DNA from 3 places in the Streptomyces pseudoechinosporeus genome. Region 1 is predicted to be linked to each of the others. Evidence: riboswitches for the same ligand, from Rfam matches in the RefSeq annotation. Region 1 holds a riboswitch; each other region holds the start of a gene.
What was found. A riboswitch is a leader RNA that binds a small molecule or an ion and turns the genes downstream of it on or off. The one in region 1 is predicted to bind cobalamin.
Positions count from the first base shown of each region.

Region 2: it holds a riboswitch for cobalamin, as region 1 does, so the genes downstream of both, ACYVO6_RS11715 (cobalamin biosynthesis protein) here and ACYVO6_RS18675 (CbtB domain-containing protein) in region 1, are expected to answer to the same signal.
Region 3: it holds a riboswitch for cobalamin, as region 1 does, so the genes downstream of both, ACYVO6_RS43405 (ribonucleoside-diphosphate reductase subunit alpha) here and ACYVO6_RS18675 (CbtB domain-containing protein) in region 1, are expected to answer to the same signal.

Region 1 covers NZ_BAAGPS010000012.1:231,215-236,661, forward strand. The annotation lists gene ACYVO6_RS18665 (acyl-CoA dehydrogenase family protein) at 1-437, opposite strand, end outside; gene ACYVO6_RS18670 (CbtA family protein) at 614-1,378, opposite strand; gene ACYVO6_RS18675 (CbtB domain-containing protein) at 1,404-1,637, opposite strand; cobalamin riboswitch at 1,674-1,834, opposite strand; gene ACYVO6_RS18680 (histidine phosphatase family protein) at 1,945-2,514, shown strand; gene ACYVO6_RS18685 (ferredoxin) at 2,592-2,963, opposite strand; partial or broken gene ACYVO6_RS18690 (MFS transporter) at 3,046-4,258, opposite strand; gene dhaK (dihydroxyacetone kinase subunit DhaK) at 4,584-5,447, shown strand, end outside.
Region 2 covers NZ_BAAGPS010000009.1:35,173-40,619, reverse strand. The annotation lists gene ACYVO6_RS11720 (cobyric acid synthase) at 1-1,061, opposite strand, end outside; gene ACYVO6_RS11715 (cobalamin biosynthesis protein) at 1,058-2,029, opposite strand; cobalamin riboswitch at 2,155-2,297, opposite strand; gene ACYVO6_RS11710 (hypothetical protein) at 2,368-2,589, opposite strand; gene ACYVO6_RS11705 (inorganic phosphate transporter) at 2,602-3,807, opposite strand; gene ACYVO6_RS11700 (lysozyme) at 3,989-4,750, opposite strand; gene ACYVO6_RS11695 (class II aldolase/adducin family protein) at 4,947-5,447, shown strand, end outside.
Region 3 covers NZ_BAAGPS010000078.1:81,322-86,768, forward strand. The annotation lists gene ACYVO6_RS43395 (nucleoside hydrolase) at 1-267, shown strand, start outside; gene ACYVO6_RS43400 (GNAT family N-acetyltransferase) at 663-1,160, shown strand; cobalamin riboswitch at 1,226-1,366, shown strand; gene ACYVO6_RS43405 (ribonucleoside-diphosphate reductase subunit alpha) at 1,510-3,882, shown strand; gene ACYVO6_RS43410 (ribonucleotide-diphosphate reductase subunit beta) at 3,885-4,892, shown strand; gene ACYVO6_RS43415 (hypothetical protein) at 4,805-5,041, opposite strand; gene ACYVO6_RS43420 (GlxA family transcriptional regulator) at 5,242-5,447, shown strand, end outside.

The DNA.
Region 1 (5,447 bases):
CCGTCCCGTACGGCCCTGGTCTTGAGCGCGGCCAGGTCCGTGCCCGCGTCGGGCTCGCTGTAGCCGATCGCGAAGTCGATCTCGCCGGAGAGGATCTTCGGCAGGAAGTACGCCTTCTGCTCCTCGGTGCCGAACTGCATGATCGTCGGCCCGACCGTGTTCAGCGCCATCAGCGGCAGGGGTACGCCAGCCTGGGCGGCCTCGTCGAAGAAGATGAACTGCTCCATCGGGCTCAGCCCGCGCCCGCCGTACTCCTCCGGCCAGCCCACCCCGAGCCAGCCGTCGGAGCCGAGCCGGCGGATGGTCTCGCGGTAGAACCGCTTCTGCGCCGCCGGGTCTGCGTACCGGGCGTGGACGTTCTCCGGCACCAACTCGGTGAAGTAGGCGCGCAGTTCGGTGCGCAACTCCTGCTGCTCCGGCGTGTATTCGAGATGCACGGCGCCTCCTGGCTCCCACGGGGCTCCCACTGGCCTGCTGCTCCGGCCGCCCGGTCCTGACGGCGCACACCGTAGAACGTGTTGCAGAAATTGGGAACACGCAGGAGTGGGTGACACGTGGGTGGCGCAAGGAAAGGCCCCCGGTTGTCCGGGGGCCCATCTCTTGGCTCAACTGCTCAGTGTGGTACGGGAGTTGCCTGTGTGGCGCTCCCCCGCTGGGCGGCAGCCGTACGCGGAGCCAGCACGCGCTCCGCGAGGTACCCGAAGACCAGGCCGTACGCGGTCCACAAGGTCACCTGGATGGCGAGGGCGGCCAGCCGGTACTGCCACAGCAGGGTGCCGGGGAAGCCTTCCGGGACGTCGTTGAAGGACGGCAGGAGCGCGTAGGCCAGGCCGACGACGAGGATGAAGAAGGCTCCCGCGGAGAGGGTGGCGTTCCAGTTGCCCAGGCGTGGTGCGAGGCGCTTGCCGAGGATCACCGTGCCGACGGTCAGCAGCACGCTGAGTACGACCATCAGGAAGTACAGCGTGGTCCGCTGGTTGAGGGTGTCGGGGTTGCCGACGGCGGGTGGGTTGGCGGGGTACTTGAGGAACGGGACGACGTAGACCGCGAGCAGGCCCGCGGTCGACAGCATCAGCGCGCTCGCGCGCGGTCCGAAGCGACCGATCCTGCCGAGTGCGAAGCAGTACGCGAGGGCGGCGATGCCACCGAACGCGACGCCGTAGATGAGGACGCCGGTGCTCAGGCCGGCGGTGGACTGCATGGTGCGGCTGACGAGTTCCTCGCCGCCGTGCTCGTGGGCGTGGGCCTCCTCGAAGGCGATGGCCTCGTCGACGCGTGGTTCGCCGAGGAAGTAGGCGACGACCAGGGCGAGCAGACCCGCGGCGAGTCCCGCGAGCATGCCGCGCACCAGGAGGTTTCTGACGGTTGCTGAGTCCATGTGCTCGTACGCTTCCTCGTCGCCGTCAGTGGCAGGGGAAGCCGAGGAGGTGGCGGGCGTCGTGCACCCACTCGTGCACGCCTTCACCGGAGACCACGGAGGTGGCGCCCTGCTCGGCGCCGACGAAGTAGAGCAGGACCAGCATCAGGATGCCGAAGAAGACCGCCCAGGGGACGATCGCGCCGATCGGCAGCTTGGCCGGCACGGCGGCCGGTGCGGCGGGGTTGGTCACGGTCGGCTGAGCGACGGACTGGGCCATGGCAGAACCTCCTGGGGAACTCGCGTCCCATCTCGGTGGTGCACAGGACGACGGCCACGGGTCTGACTTGCCCGGACTGCACCGCCCCTGGTGGGAGGCGGTCGCTACGGGCTTACAGTGGCGCGACCGTGCCGGATTCTCACCGGCTTCCGTCGAACCGTCGTCAATATCGACGTGACCGTACCGCGAAGCGGGGAGGCGGCCAAGGGCGCACGGGGTGCCGGAGAGTGCGCCGTTGCCCTGGTCACGCGCCAATTCCCGGTATGGGCAAGGGGGTTGATCAGGTGTTGAGCGTGAAAGTGGGCCGATGACCAGCCGAGTGATGTTGATCTCACCAGCGATCAGTGCCGCGTTGCGGGAGGCGCGTTTCGACGACGGATGCCCCCTCGACGCCGCCGGGCTGCGGCTCGCGGAGGCGGCCGCGGGTTCGCTGCCCGCTCCGGACCAGGCCCTGGTCTCCCCCGGCGTGCGCTGCCGCGAGACGGCCGGCGCGCTCGGTCTCGACGCCGCGGACGAGCCCGAGTTGGCGGGACTGGACGTGGGCCGCTGGCGCGGCGCGAGCCTGGCCCAGGTGAGCGCCGAGGAGCCGGAGGCGGTCGCGCGCTGGCTGGCGGATCCGTCCTGCGCCCCGCACGGCGGCGAGTCCGTACGCGAGTTGTGCGACCGGGTCGCCAAGTGGCTCGATTCGGCAGGGCAGTTCTCGGGCCGGACCCTCGCCGTCGTGGAGCCGGAGATCGTACGGGCCGTGGTGGTACGGGCGCTCAGTGCTCCCGAGCCGGCGTTCTGGCGGATCGACGTACCACCGCTGACCGCGACGGAGCTCAGCGGGCGGGCCGGACGCTGGAACGTACGGGTGGGTCGGGTGCTCGGGGACTGACGGGCTGAGGCTTGGGCGGCTGCTCGCCACCTCAGGGCGGCCGACATCCCGGCAGGACCGTCACCCCAGCAGGCCCGTCACCTCAGCAGGGCGAGGAACTCCGTGCAGGCGCGCGCACAGTCCCGGCATGCCAGCGCGCCCTCCTCGGCGCCGGGGTTCCGGTCGAAGACGTGCGCGGTCTCCAGGCAAACGCCGCGGCACCACTCGACCTGGGCACGCGTCGCCGCCTCGTCCTGCCAGGTCTGTTCGGCCAGCACGCGGCAGGTCGCGTCGCAGACCTCCGCGCACATGATGCTCTTGCGCCGCAACTCCTGCTGATCTTCGGGACCGTCGAGATCGGCGAGACTCGCGCGCAGCGCACACACCCGCGCGCACTCGGTACACGCCTGCGCACAGGCGAACCGGTCCTCGAGGAAACGGACGAGTTCCTGCTGATCTGTCGCTGACACGCTGTACGGGTAGCCGGACGCCGTCACGCCAAACCCGGTGACGTCACACGGTGGCCGGTGGCGTCACATGCGGGCGGGCGGTTCAGCGGCCGGCGGTCTCCCGTGTGGCCGGTTGCCTGACCAGGTTCACGGCGACGGCCATGACGATGACGGAGGTCAGGGCGATACCGGCGCCGACGTAGAGCGGTGCGGTGTAGCCGAGGCCCGCGCTGATGGCCAGGCCTCCGAGCCAGGCGCCGAGGGCGTTGCCGATGTTGGACGCGGAGACGTTGGCGCTGGCGGCCAGTGCCGCTCCGTGGGCGAAGTCGGTGACGCGGGTGATCATGCCGGGCACGCTGGCGAACCCGAACACCCCCATCAGGAACACCAGGATCACCGACGCCGTGGCGCTGCCCGCCAACAGCCCGAACATGGCCAGGGTGATGGTGAGTCCGAGCAGGGCGAGGACCAGGGCGCGGTCACGGTCGCGGTCGGCGGCCCGCCCGCCGATCACGTTCCCGACGACCAGGCCGACTCCGTACACCATCAGCAGCCAGGCGACATCCGAGGAACGAAAGCCCCCGACCTCAGTGAACGTGTAGGCGATGTAGCTGAACGCGCCGAACATCCCGCCGTAGCTGAGCGCGGTGGCCGCCAGGGTCAGCCACACCTGCCAGGAGCGGAACGCACGGACCTGGGCCCGCAAGCCGTCGGAGGGTTCGGAGGGCATCGGGTCCGCGTGGCCCACCGCCGTCGGCGTCCGCGTCTCTCCCACCCGGGCGGGGACGAAGGCGGCGACGCCCGCCAGCGCGAGCAGGCCGATTCCGGTGATCGCCCAGAAGGCCGCTCGCCAGCCCCAGCGTTCACCGACCAGCGCTCCGAACGGCACGCCCAGTACATTCGCCACCGTCAGTCCGGCGAACATGACGGCCACCGCGCGGGACTTCTTCTCCGGCGAGACCAGACTGCGCGACCAGCGATCCGATCCCGAAGAACGAACCGTGGCACAACGCCGCGACGATCCGCCCGAGCAGCATCACCGCATAGTTCGGCGCGATCGCGGACAGCAGGTTGCCGATGACGAACAACGCCACCAGGCCGACCAGGACCTGCTTACGGGGCAGCCGCGCCGTCGCCGCCGTCAGCGCGATCGCGCCGACCGCGACACTCAACGCGTACCCGGAGATCAGCCGACCCGCAGCCGCCTCGGACACCGAGAAACTCGACGCCACCTGCGGCAGCAGTCCCGCGATCAGGAACTCGGTCAGACCGATGCCGAAACCGCCGACTGCCAGCGCAATCAGTCCAGCCGGCATCCGTCCCTCTCCGATCGCGCACCCGACGAGCCGCAGCGTGCGGCAACTCCCGCCTCCAAGGCCTCACTATGCCATCGCGACGCTCACCAACGCCCGTACGTGGCTTGGCCGTTCACATGGGCGACCCCGTTCACGTCGGCGACCGCCACACACCCAAGAACGTCGGTACACGTGACCATCGCTCCCTCAGCGCCGATACTTCCGAGAGTGAGCTGCTGGGACCGCCGATCCCACGGACCGCCAAGATCGAAGACCTCGCTCAACCACTCCGACCGGGTAGGACACAGGTCGGATGCTCAGTTGCTGATCTCACTCGGAGGTACCCATGAAGATGCTCATCAACGTCGCGGAGACGGTTGTCGCGGACGCGCTGCGGGGCATGGCTGCCGCGCATCCCGAGCTGACCGTGGATGTCGAGAACCGGGTGATCGTACGGCGGGACGCTCCGGTGGCCGGGCAGGTGGGGCTCGTCTCCGGTGGTGGTTCGGGGCACGAGCCGTTGCACGGCGGTTTCGTGGGTCCGGGGATGCTGTCGGCGGCCTGTCCGGGCGAGGTGTTCACCAGTCCGGTGCCGGACCAGATGGTGCGGGCGGCTGCCGCCGTGGACAGCGGGGCCGGGGTGCTGTTCATCGTGAAGAACTACACCGGGGACGTACTCAACTTCGACATGGCCGCGGAGCTCGCCGAGGACGAGGGCATCCAGGTGGCGAAGGTGCTCGTCAACGACGACGTGGCGGTGACCGACAGCCTCTACACGGCGGGGCGGCGCGGCACCGGCGCGACGCTGTTCGTGGAGAAGATCGCGGGCGCCGCCGCCCATGAGGGCCAGCCGCTGGAGCGGGTCGAGGCACTGGCCCGTCAGGTCAACGAGAGCTCCCGCAGCTTCGGCGTCGCGCTGAGCGCCTGCACGACTCCGGCCAAGGGCAGCCCCACCTTCGATCTCCCGCCCGGCGAGCTGGAGTTGGGCGTCGGCATCCACGGCGAGCCCGGCCGGGAGCGGCGCGCGATGATGACGTCGCGGGAGATCGCCGACTTCTCGGTGAACGCGATCCTGGAGGACCTCGACCCCAGGAACCCGGTGCTGGTCCTGGTCAACGGCATGGGTGCGACGCCGCTTCTGGAGTTGTACGGCTTCAATGCGGAGGTGCAGCGCGTGCTGACCGAGCGTGGCGTCGCCGTGGCACGCACG
Region 2 (5,447 bases), on a different contig from region 1:
TCCTCGATGTGCTTGCCGAGCACCTGGAAGCCGCCGCAGATGCCGAGGACGGGCCGCCCCTCAGCGGCTCTGCGCATCAGCGCATCCGCGAGGCCGCGCTCCCGCAGCCACTCCAGGGCGCGCACCGTCCCGCGGGTCCCCGGGATCACCACGAGGTCGGCGTCGGTCAACTCCTCGGGGCGGTCCACGAACCGCACCACGACGCCGGGTTCGGCGGCCAGAGCGTCCACGTCGGTGAAGTTGGACATCAGGGGGATCGCGCAGACGGCAACCCGTAGGACGTCCTCCCCGACGGGCGGAGCGACCACGGACTCGCGCACCGCGCCCCGCAGTGACACGCGCAGCCCGTCCTCCTCGTCGATGCCGAGGCCATGCTGGAAGGGGAGTACGCCGTATGTGGAGCGACCGGTGAGGTTGTGGAGCATGTCCAGCCCCGGCTCCAACAGCGACACATCGCCGCGGAACTTGTTGACCAGGAACCCGGCGACAAGTGCCTGATCCTCCTGCGACAGCAGAGCGACCGTCCCGAAGAACGACGCGAAGACCCCGCCACGGTCGATGTCACCGACCACCAGCACAGGGAGCCGGGCATTCCTGGCGATCCCCATGTTCACGATGTCGGTCCGCCGCAGATTGATCTCGGCGGGACTGCCCGCCCCCTCGCAGATCACCGCGTCATACGTGCCCCGCAACTCGGCCAGACACTCCAGCACGGTCCCGAGAAGCTTCTCCTGCCTGCCACCGTGGTAGCCGCGCGCGCTCAACTCGCCCACGGGCTTGCCCATGAGGACGACCTGACTGCTCCTGTCACTTCCCGGCTTCAGCAGTACGGGGTTCATGAGCGCTGTCGGCTCGACGCGTGCGGCCTGTGCCTGCATGGCCTGTGCGCGCCCGATCTCGGCGCCCTCGCGTGTGACGAACGAATTGAGGGACATGTTCTGCGCCTTGAAGGGGGCGACTTTCACCCCTTGGCGCACCAGCCACCGGCAGATCCCGGCGGTGATGACGCTCTTGCCGGCGTCGGAGGTGGTTCCGGCGACGAGCAGCCCGCCGCCACTCATGACGTACGTCCCTTTGCGATGAGCCGACCGGTGAGGAGCCGTCTCATGACGAGCCGCCCGGCGACGGTCGCACCGAGTGCGAGCCGGCTCACGCGCCGCGAGAGCCGCACAGCCTGCTCGATGTCGTCGACCCGCACGGCCCGCCCCTCGCCGTTGAGTACCGGCCGGTGCTCAACTCGCCCCCCGTACGACAGCGTTCCGCCCAGCCGTACTCCCAACGCCCCCGCGAACGAGGCCTCGACGGGCCCGGCGTTGGGGCTCGGGTGCCGTTCGGCGTCAGCGCGCCAGGCGCGTACGGCCCCGCGTGGATCGCTGCCCGCGACGGTCGCGAGCACGGCGGTCAGGCGGGCGCCCGGCCACCCCGCCACGTCGTCGAGCCGTGCCGAAGCCCAGCCGTACCGCCGGTACTTGGGCGACTTGTGCCCGACCATGGCATCCAGCGTGTTGACGGCCCGGAAGCCGACGAGCCCGGGCACACCTGCCGCGGCGCCCCACACCAGCGCGCCGACCACCGCGTCGGAGGTGTTCTCGGCGACGGACTCGACGACGGCCCGGGCGATCCCGTCGGCGTCCAGCGCCTGGGGGTCCCGTCCGCACAGGTGCGGCAGCCGTTCCCGGGCCGTCTCGATGTCTCCTGCGGCGAGTGCCTCGCCGATAGCACGGGCCTCGCGGCCGAGCGAAGTCCCGCCGACCACGGCCCAGGTGGCGGCGGCGGTCAGCGCTATGGAGGCGGTACGGGACGTACGTACGGAAGTGGCGGCGAGGGCCGCAAGAGATACGGCACCGCCGGCGCACACGGCGGTGTGCAGCGCGCCCCACCCGCGGTGGTCCCGCCACAACACCCGTTCCACGGCGCCCGCGGCCCGCCCGAACGCGGCGACCGGATGCCCACGGCGTGGATCGCCGAGGAGTTGGTCACCGAGGAGGCCGGCGGCGGCGCCGTACGCGAAAACGCGATCGGCACGCATGGGGTCAGCCTGTCGCTACGTCAGGCAGAACCCTTGGGGCCCTCGAAACCCTCGTACTCGGCAAACTGAACCGCAACAGGCAGCCGCACATGGCGATATGTCCTCACTCAGGGTGTCCGCGCCCTGGTTCGACGAGACCGACGGCGAGAGTTCCTGGCTCCCGGGACTTGCTTCCCCGGTGACAGTGGCGGGACCGCGCCGGACTCACACCGGCTTCCTCTTCTGCCGCCGTACTTGGCTCGGGCAGTCCACCACGCCCATCAGCAGCCGTCAACTTGCCGCTGACCTGCGAAGGGAGAGTGTGCGAAGGCCCACACAGGCGGGTGGGTTGCGGGACGTCAGGCCACGATCAGGTAGATGCCGTACGCCACCGCCGCCGTGCATGCCGTGAAGCAGGCGTACGCGCCGGTCGTCGCGAGGGTCGCGGAGTTGCCGTGGGCGGACGCCGACTCGCGCTTGGAGAGGCCGGCGATGCCGAGGGTGAAGAGGCCCACGAGGGCGACGGTGACGATGAGGCTGACTCCGAAGACGGAGCCGAGGGCTGCCCAATCGATCTTCATGCTGTTCGTTCCTTAGACCGTGGCGGTACGGGCGGGCTCGGTGTCCGGCTCTTCGACGGTGCCCGTCGGGGGCGGGGTGACGGCGGTGATGGCCGTGGTCACCACGTCGGCGGGCTCCTCGACCTCGTTGACGTTCGTGTGGTCGATCACCTGGCGGCGGGAGACCACCCAGATCGCGGCGCTGGACGCGACCAGGAAGACGGCGACGAACGCGGTGCCCCAGATACCGAAGGAGGTCACGTACTCCGCGATCGCGGCGACCAGAGCCGCGGCCGGCAGCGTCAGGCCCCAGGCGACGAACATCCGGGTGGCGGTGGACCAGCGGACCACACCGCCCTTGCGGCCGAGACCCGCGCCCATCACCGAGCCGGAGACCGAGTGCGTGGTGGACAGGGAGAAGCCGAGGTGCGAGGAGGCCAGGATGACGGTGGCCGCGCTGGTCTGGGCGGCGAAGCCCTGCTGCGGCTGGAGGTCGGTCAGGCCCTTGCCCATCGTGCGGATGATGCGCCAGCCGCCCAGGTACGTGCCGAGCGCGATCGCGAGACCGGCGGAGAGGATGACCCAGACCGGCGGGTCCGAGTCGGGGGCGACGGCGCCGCCGGCGACCAGGGCGAGAGTGATGATGCCCATGGTCTTCTGCGCGTCGTTGGTGCCGTGAGCCAGTGAGACGAGTCCTGCGGAGGCGATCTGACCCGTGCGGTAGCCCTTCTTGGCGGCTTCGCCGTTCGCGTTCCTGCCGAGCTTGTACGTCAGCCGGGAGGCGAGCATCGCGGCGAGGCCCGCGACCAGCGGGGCGGCGATCGCGGGGATCAGCACCTTGGTGACGAGGACGTCGCCGTGCACCGCGCCGACGCCGGCCGAGGCGATGGTGGCGCCGATCAGGCCGCCCATGAGGGCGTGCGAGGAACTGGACGGCAGGCCGACGAGCCAGGTCAGCAGGTTCCAGAGGATGGCGCCGACGAGCGCGGCGAAGATCACCTCGGGTTGTATGCCCTCTTCGTTGACCAGACCCTTGGAGATCGTGTTGGCGACCTCCACGGAGAGGAACGCGCCGACGAGGTTGAGTACGGCGGACATGGCCACCGCGGCCTTGGGCCGCATGGCGCCGGTCGAGATGGTGGTGGCCATCGCGTTGGCGGTGTCGTGGAAACCGTTCGTGAAATCGAACGCGAGGGCAGTGACCACCACTATCGCGAGGATCAGCGAGAAGTTCTCCATTTACCCGGTCTTCTATCGGACGTCAGCGGCTTGTGGACCGTAGGCAACCTGGATGAACGGAAGATGAACTTGACAGGACAGTGAGGTGTACCGAAACGGGGCGCCGCCCCTCCGGGTGTACCGGAGGGGCGGCGCGGGAGTCGAACTGATGCGGAGTGCTGGGCTCCGCTAGCCCTTGCTTCTAGCCCTTCGCGAACTTCTTGAGCCGGCTCATGGACCCGTTGAAGAGATTCTGGTCACCCGGCAGGCTCCCGCCGTTGTCGTACTGCCAGAACGTCCATGTCCTCCAGCCCGCCGGCAGCGACCCCGCCGACGAGCTGTAGCGGGCCAGCCAGAGCGCGTGGTTCGAGGCGAACGCGGAGCTGTTGCCGGTGCAGTTCTTCCACCAGTGCGTGGTGGTGTAGATCACCGGGCGACGGCCGGTCTGCCGCTTCACCTCGTTGCTGAACGACTTGATCCAGCCGACCATCTTGGCCTTGCTCAGGCCGTAGCACTTCTTCTTGCCGTACGGGTTGTACTCGATGTCGAGCGCGGGCGGCAGCGTCCAGCCGTCCGCTCGCCAGTCGCCTCCGTTGCGTACGAAGTACGCCGCCTGGGTCTTGCCCGACGACTTGTGCGGCAGTGCGAAGTGGTACGCCCCGCGGACCAGGCCCGCGTTGCGCGCGCCGTGGTACTGCTGGCCGTAATAGGGATTGCGGTACGTGTGGGACTCGGTCGCCTTCACATAGACGAACCTGGCGCCTTTGCTCTTCGCCTTCGACCAGTTGACGCTCTTCTGGTGCGAGGAGACGTCGTGCCCCTTGGGCTTGGCGGCTGCCGAGACCGGCATCTCGACGAGGGCGGTGGTGCCGATGGTCAGTGTCGCCACGGAGAGCACGGCGAAGCGGGCATGGCGACTACGGGACAGTTGGCGACTTCGGGACGGTTTGCGATCACGGGCCACAGTTCCCCCCGGAATGGCGGCGTGCACGACAAATCTCCCTGAGGGTATGGGAAGAACCGCGAAACTCCGTCGCTCGTCGGCCAATTGCTCCGGGCGGGCGTTCTGTTCGTATATGCGCCCTTTCGGAGGTGCGTGTTCCGCCCTAAAGTGCCCTCGCCCGCGCCGGGTCGGTGTACGTGGCTGGCAGGATCGCGGCATGGCTGAACAGCGGTGGGACGCGAGCGACGGGCGGGACGTGGCGGGGCAGGGCGCGCGGGACGCGACGGAACGGGCCTGGCGCGAGCTTGTGGCGACGGCCCGCCGGACGGTGTCCGAGGGTCTGGTCGTCGGTACGTCGGGCAATGTGTCGGTCCGGGTGGGGGACACCGTCCTGGTCACGCCGACCGGAGTCCCGTACGACGAACTCCGCCCGGAGGACGTCTGCGGGGTCGGTCTCGACGGCCGACAGGTGCTCGGTTCACTCGTTCCGACCAGCGAACTGCCCATGCATCTGGCGGTCTACCGCGCCACCGACGCCCGCGCCGTCGTCCACACGCACGCCGTGCACGCCACGGCCGTCTCCACGCTCGTCCCGGAGCTGCCGCTCATCCACTACATGGCCGCCGCGCTCGGCGGCCCGGTCCGCGTCGCCCCCTACGCGACCTACGGCACGGAAAAGTTGGCCGAGAACATGCTCCGGGCGCTGCAGAACCGCACG
Region 3 (5,447 bases), on a different contig from region 1:
TTGCACGATCCGCTCGCGGTGGGGGTGTGCGCGGACGAGTCGTTCATCACCGCCGCGGAGGGCGCCGTCATCGTCGAGTCCGCGAGCGAACTGACCCGCGGCAAGACCGTGTTCATCCCCTCGTCCGCACAGCGCGTCTACTACGCCGACTCCCCTGTCCTCACGGCCCGTACGGCCCTCACGGGCCGCGTGGCCCTGGGGCCGGGGCCTCGCGACTTCGTGAAGGACTTCGTGGCGACGGTGCCGCAGTGGCCGGGGGTGGGCTGAGATCCCCGTACTGAGATCCAGTACGGGGGAAAACCACAGGCCGTTGTCGTACCCCTGATGCACACTGCACCACATGGACATCTTGAACCCTCCCCCAGCTGAAGCAGGGGGATTTCTGGCTCAGGAAGCCCCACAGACCAGCGGCCTGAAAGGTCTTACTCCCTCAACACCAGCCGGGACGGAACCTGCCCGGTTTGTTGAGCAAAGCTCGGCAGTGCCGTCTTGGTTCTCGATCGGCACGGTGTGCGCGCTTGGCTCTCGCAACGCACGACAGGCAGGCTACCCGATCGCGTGGCGGTCTTTCGCCCTGGAGGCGAAACCCCGTCCCCTGCCCTACTCCGCAGGAGTTCGATTCCTCCCCCGCCTGAAGGCGGGGCATCCTCGAAGGAGACCAGGTGATCAGGCGGGCAACCCCGGAGGAGTACGAGACCCTCGGCGAGATCACCGCACAGGCCTATCTCGGGGACGGCCTGCTCGACTTCGGAGAGAGCGACGAGTACCTGGGCGAGCTGCGGGACGTCGCCAAGCGGGCCGCCGCGGCCGAGGTGCTGGTCGCCGTCGAGCACGACCGCGTGCTGGGCGGCGTGACCTTCGTACCGTCCGGCGGACCGATGGCCGACATCGCGGAACCCGGTGAGGCCGAGATACGGATGCTCGCCGTCGCCCCGGAGGCCCGTGGCCGGGGTGTCGGAGAGGCGCTCGTACGCGCCTGCGTCGACCGCGCACGGCCCACCGAAGGCTGCGTACGCATCGTCCTGTCGACCCAGCGCACCATGCACTCAGCCCACCGCATCTACGAACGCGTTGGCTTCACCCGCACTCCGGAACGCGACTGGAACCCGATCCCGCACCTCGACGACATCACTCTGCTCACCTATGAGCTGACACTCTGACACCCTCCAAAGCCGACGCTCGACACAACATGTGGTGTGCGCTTCCCAAGCCCAACACAAGATGTATGCTCATGCTCGCTGTCGCCGCAGGGGAATCCGGTGCGAATCCGGAACTGTCCCGCAACGGTGTACTTGTGCATGTCTGTCCCTGGGATGGGCCGTGCGCGAGCGTCAGTCCGAGGACCTGCCGACAGCGTGCCCAGGCCAATCCGGTCCGGGCGACCATGACGTCCGGGCCTCGCGGAGTGGGCCGGTGGACGCGGCGTCCCGCTGTCGCAGAGCGCGTACGCCCGTGTGCCCCGAACCCCCTCTCCCCGCAGGCCCCTTACCGAGTGAGGGAGAGCCCCACGTGACCATCGCGCCAGCCGATCCGGTTTCAGCAGCCCTGGAGACCGGCAGTCCCGGAACTGCGCTGTTGCGGACCCTGACCGACCTCACCGCCGACCTCCCCGACACCGACCCCGGCCGGGTCGCCGCCGCCGCGTTGCGCGGCCGGTCCGCGCACGCGGACGAGGCGGAGTTGCGCGAGCTGGCCACCGAGGCGGCGGCCGGCCTCATCTCCGAGGATCCCGCCTACTCGCGGCTGGCCGCCCGCCTGTTGACCATCGGCATCCGCGCCGAGGCCGCCTCGCAAGGCGTCACGTCCTTCACCGAGTCCGTCTCGGTGGGGCACCGGGAAGGGCTCATCGCCGACCGGACCGCCGAGTTCGTACGCATCCACGCCGAGCGGCTCGACTCGCTCATCGCCCCCCAAGCCGACGACCGTTTCGGCTACTTCGGACTGCGTACGCTCCACAGCCGGTACCTCCTCCGGCACCCGATCACCCGCAAGGTCATCGAGACGCCCCAGCACTTCATGTTGCGCGTCGCCTCTGGGCTCGCCGAGGACGACAGCACCCGTTCCGTCGACGAAGTCGCCGCGCTCTACCGCCTGATGAGCCGCCTCGACTACCTGCCCTCCTCCCCCACCCTCTTCAACTCCGGTACACGGCACCCCCAGATGTCGTCCTGCTACCTCCTCGACTCCCCGAAGGACGAGCTGGACTCCATCTACGAGCGCTACCACCAGGTCGCCCGGCTCTCGAAGCACGCGGGCGGCATCGGCATCGCGTACTCCCGGATCCGTTCCCGCGGTGCGCTGATCCGCGGCACGAACGGGCACTCCAACGGCATCGTCCCGTTCCTCAAAACCCTGGACGCCTCGGTCGCCGCCGTGAACCAGGGCGGCCGGCGCAAGGGTGCCGCAGCCGTCTACCTGGAGACCTGGCACTCCGACATCGAGGAGTTCCTGGAGCTGCGCGACAACACCGGTGAGGACGCCCGGCGTACGCACAACCTGAACCTCGCGCACTGGATCCCGGACGAGTTCATGCGCCGGGTCGACGAGGACGGCCTGTGGTCCCTCTTCTCCCCCTCCGACGTGCCCGAACTGATCGACCTGTGGGGCGAGGAGTTCGACGCCGCGTACCGCAAGGCGGAGGCTGACGGCCTCGCCAGGAAGACCATCCCGGCCCGCGATCTGTACGGCCGCATGATGCGCACCCTCGCGCAGACCGGCAACGGCTGGATGACCTTCAAGGACACCGCCAACCGCACCGCCAACCAGACCGCCCTGCCCGGCCACACGGTCCACTCCTCCAACCTCTGCACGGAGATCCTGGAGGTGACGGACGACGGGGAGACGGCGGTCTGCAATCTGGGGTCCGTGAATCTGGGTGCCTTTGTCGACATGACGACCGGCGATCTCGACTGGGAACGGCTCGACGCCACCGTCCGTACCGCCGTCACCTTCCTCGACCGCGTCGTCGACATCAACTTCTACCCGACCGAGCAGGCGGGTAGGTCGAATGCGCGCTGGCGCCCTGTCGGTCTGGGCGCGATGGGTCTCCAGGACGTGTTCTTCAAGTTGCGGCTTCCCTTCGACTCCCCGGAGGCCAAGGCCCTCTCCACCCGCATCGCCGAGCGCATCATGCTCGCCGCGTACGAGGCCTCCGCCGACCTCGCCGAGCGCAGCGGCCCGCTCCCGGCCTGGGAGAAGACCCGTACGGCCCGGGGGGTGCTGCACCCCGACCACTTCCCGGGCGTCCGCCTGACCTGGCCCGAGCGCTGGGCGGCCTTGCGCGAGCGCATCGCCACCACCGGCATGCGCAACTCGCTCCTGCTCGCCATCGCGCCCACCGCCACGATCGCCTCCATCGCAGGCGTCTACGAGTGCATCGAGCCGCAGGTCTCCAACCTCTTCAAGCGCGAGACCCTGTCGGGCGAGTTCCTCCAGGTCAACTCGTACCTGGTGAACGAGCTGAAGGAGCTGGGCGTCTGGGACGCCCGCACCCGCGAGGCGCTGCGCGAGGCGAACGGTTCGGTGCAGGACTTCGCCTGGATCCCCGAGGACGTACGACGGCTCTACCGCACGGCGTGGGAGATCCCGCAGCGCGGGCTGATCGACATGGCCGCGGCCCGCACCCCGTTCCTGGACCAGTCCCAGTCCGTGAACCTCTTCATGGAGACGCCGACCATCGGCAAGCTCTCCTCGATGTACGCGTACGCCTGGAAGTCGGGCCTGAAGACGACGTACTACCTGCGCTCGCGCCCGGCGACCCGCATCGCCCGCGCGGCCGGTTCCTCCTCGGCCGCCGCCCCCGTCCCCGTACAGCAAGCCGCCGACCCCGACGCGGTCGCCTGCTCCCTGGAAAACCCCGAGTCCTGCGAGGCCTGCCAGTAATCATGAGTGACAAGAACCTGCTCGACCCGGGCTTCGAGCTGACCCTCCGCCCCATGCGCTACCCCGACTTCTACGAGCGCTACCGGGACGCGATCAAGAACACCTGGACCGTGGAGGAAGTGGACCTCCACTCGGATGTGACAGATCTCGCGAAACTGTCACCCGGCGAGCAGCACCTCATCGGCCGGCTCGTCGCATTCTTCGCGACCGGCGACTCGATCGTCGCCAACAACCTGGTGCTCACCCTCTACAAGCACATCAACTCCCCCGAGGCAAGGCTCTACTTGAGCCGTCAGCTCTTCGAGGAGGCCGTGCACGTCCAGTTCTATCTGACGCTCCTGGACACCTACCTCCCCGACCCGGAGGACCGCGCCGCCGCATTCGACGCGGTCGAGAACATCCCGTCCATCCGCGAGAAGGCCGAGTTCTGCTTCAAGTGGATGGACTCGGTGGAGAAGATCGACCGGCTGGAGAGCAAAGCCGACCGCCGCCGATTCCTCCTCAATCTCATCTGCTTCGCCGCGTGCATCGAGGGCCTGTTCTTCTACGGCGCCTTCGCGTACGTCTACTGGTTCCGCAGCCGCGGCCTGCTGCACGGCCTGGCGACCGGCACCAACTGGGTTTTCCGGGACGAGACTTGCCACATGGACGCCGCGTTCGCCGTGGTCGACACCGTCCGCAAGGAAGAGCCGGATCTCTTCGACGAGGAGCTGGACCGGCAGATCACCGACATGCTCCGGGAGGCCGTCGAGGCCGAGCTGCAGTTCGCGCGCGACCTGTGCGGTGACGGTCTCCCGGGCATGAACACCGACTCGATGCGCCAGTACCTGGAGTGCGTCGCCGACCAGCGACTCGCACGCCTCGGCCTGGCACCCGTCTACGGCTCCGAGAACCCCTTCTCCTTCATGGAGTTGCAGGGCGTTCAGGAGCTGACCAACTTCTTCGAGCGCCGGCCTTCGGCGTACCAGGTGGCGGTGGAGGGTTCGGTCGGCTTCGACGAGGACTTCTGATCCTCCGGGTGCCCCTGCTCGGCCTCCCTGAGCTGACGGTCGATGCGCCGGTCGCGCACGATGCCGATCACTGCGGGGAGGACGAGCAGGACCAGGATTCCGAGGACGGTGAGCATTCCGATCAGTGCTTCCATGCGTGTCGTATCCATGGACACTACTGTCGCGCCGATTGCTCCTTACGGTCAGTGGCAGGACTGCCGCACACCCTCGAATTCCTGCCATCTCTCAGGCATACTGGCGGCATGCTGCTGTGCCATCCCGGGGGACGCGGCATCCGACAGCGGCTCCGCCGCGGGCCGGACCCCCGGCCGAAGTCCCTGTTGACCTGCGCATCCATGCGAGGTGGGTCATGCTGAGCAACGTGGCCGCCGTCCTGCTCGACGGTGTGCATCCCTTTGAACTCGGCGTCCTCTGCGAGGTGTTCGGCCTCGACCGCAGCGACGAGGGCCTGCCCGGGTACGACTTCGCGGTCGTCTCCGCGGAGGGCCCGTCGCTCAGCACCCATGTCGCCGGGTTCACGGTCTCCACGCCGTACGGCCTCGACCGGCTCGAAGA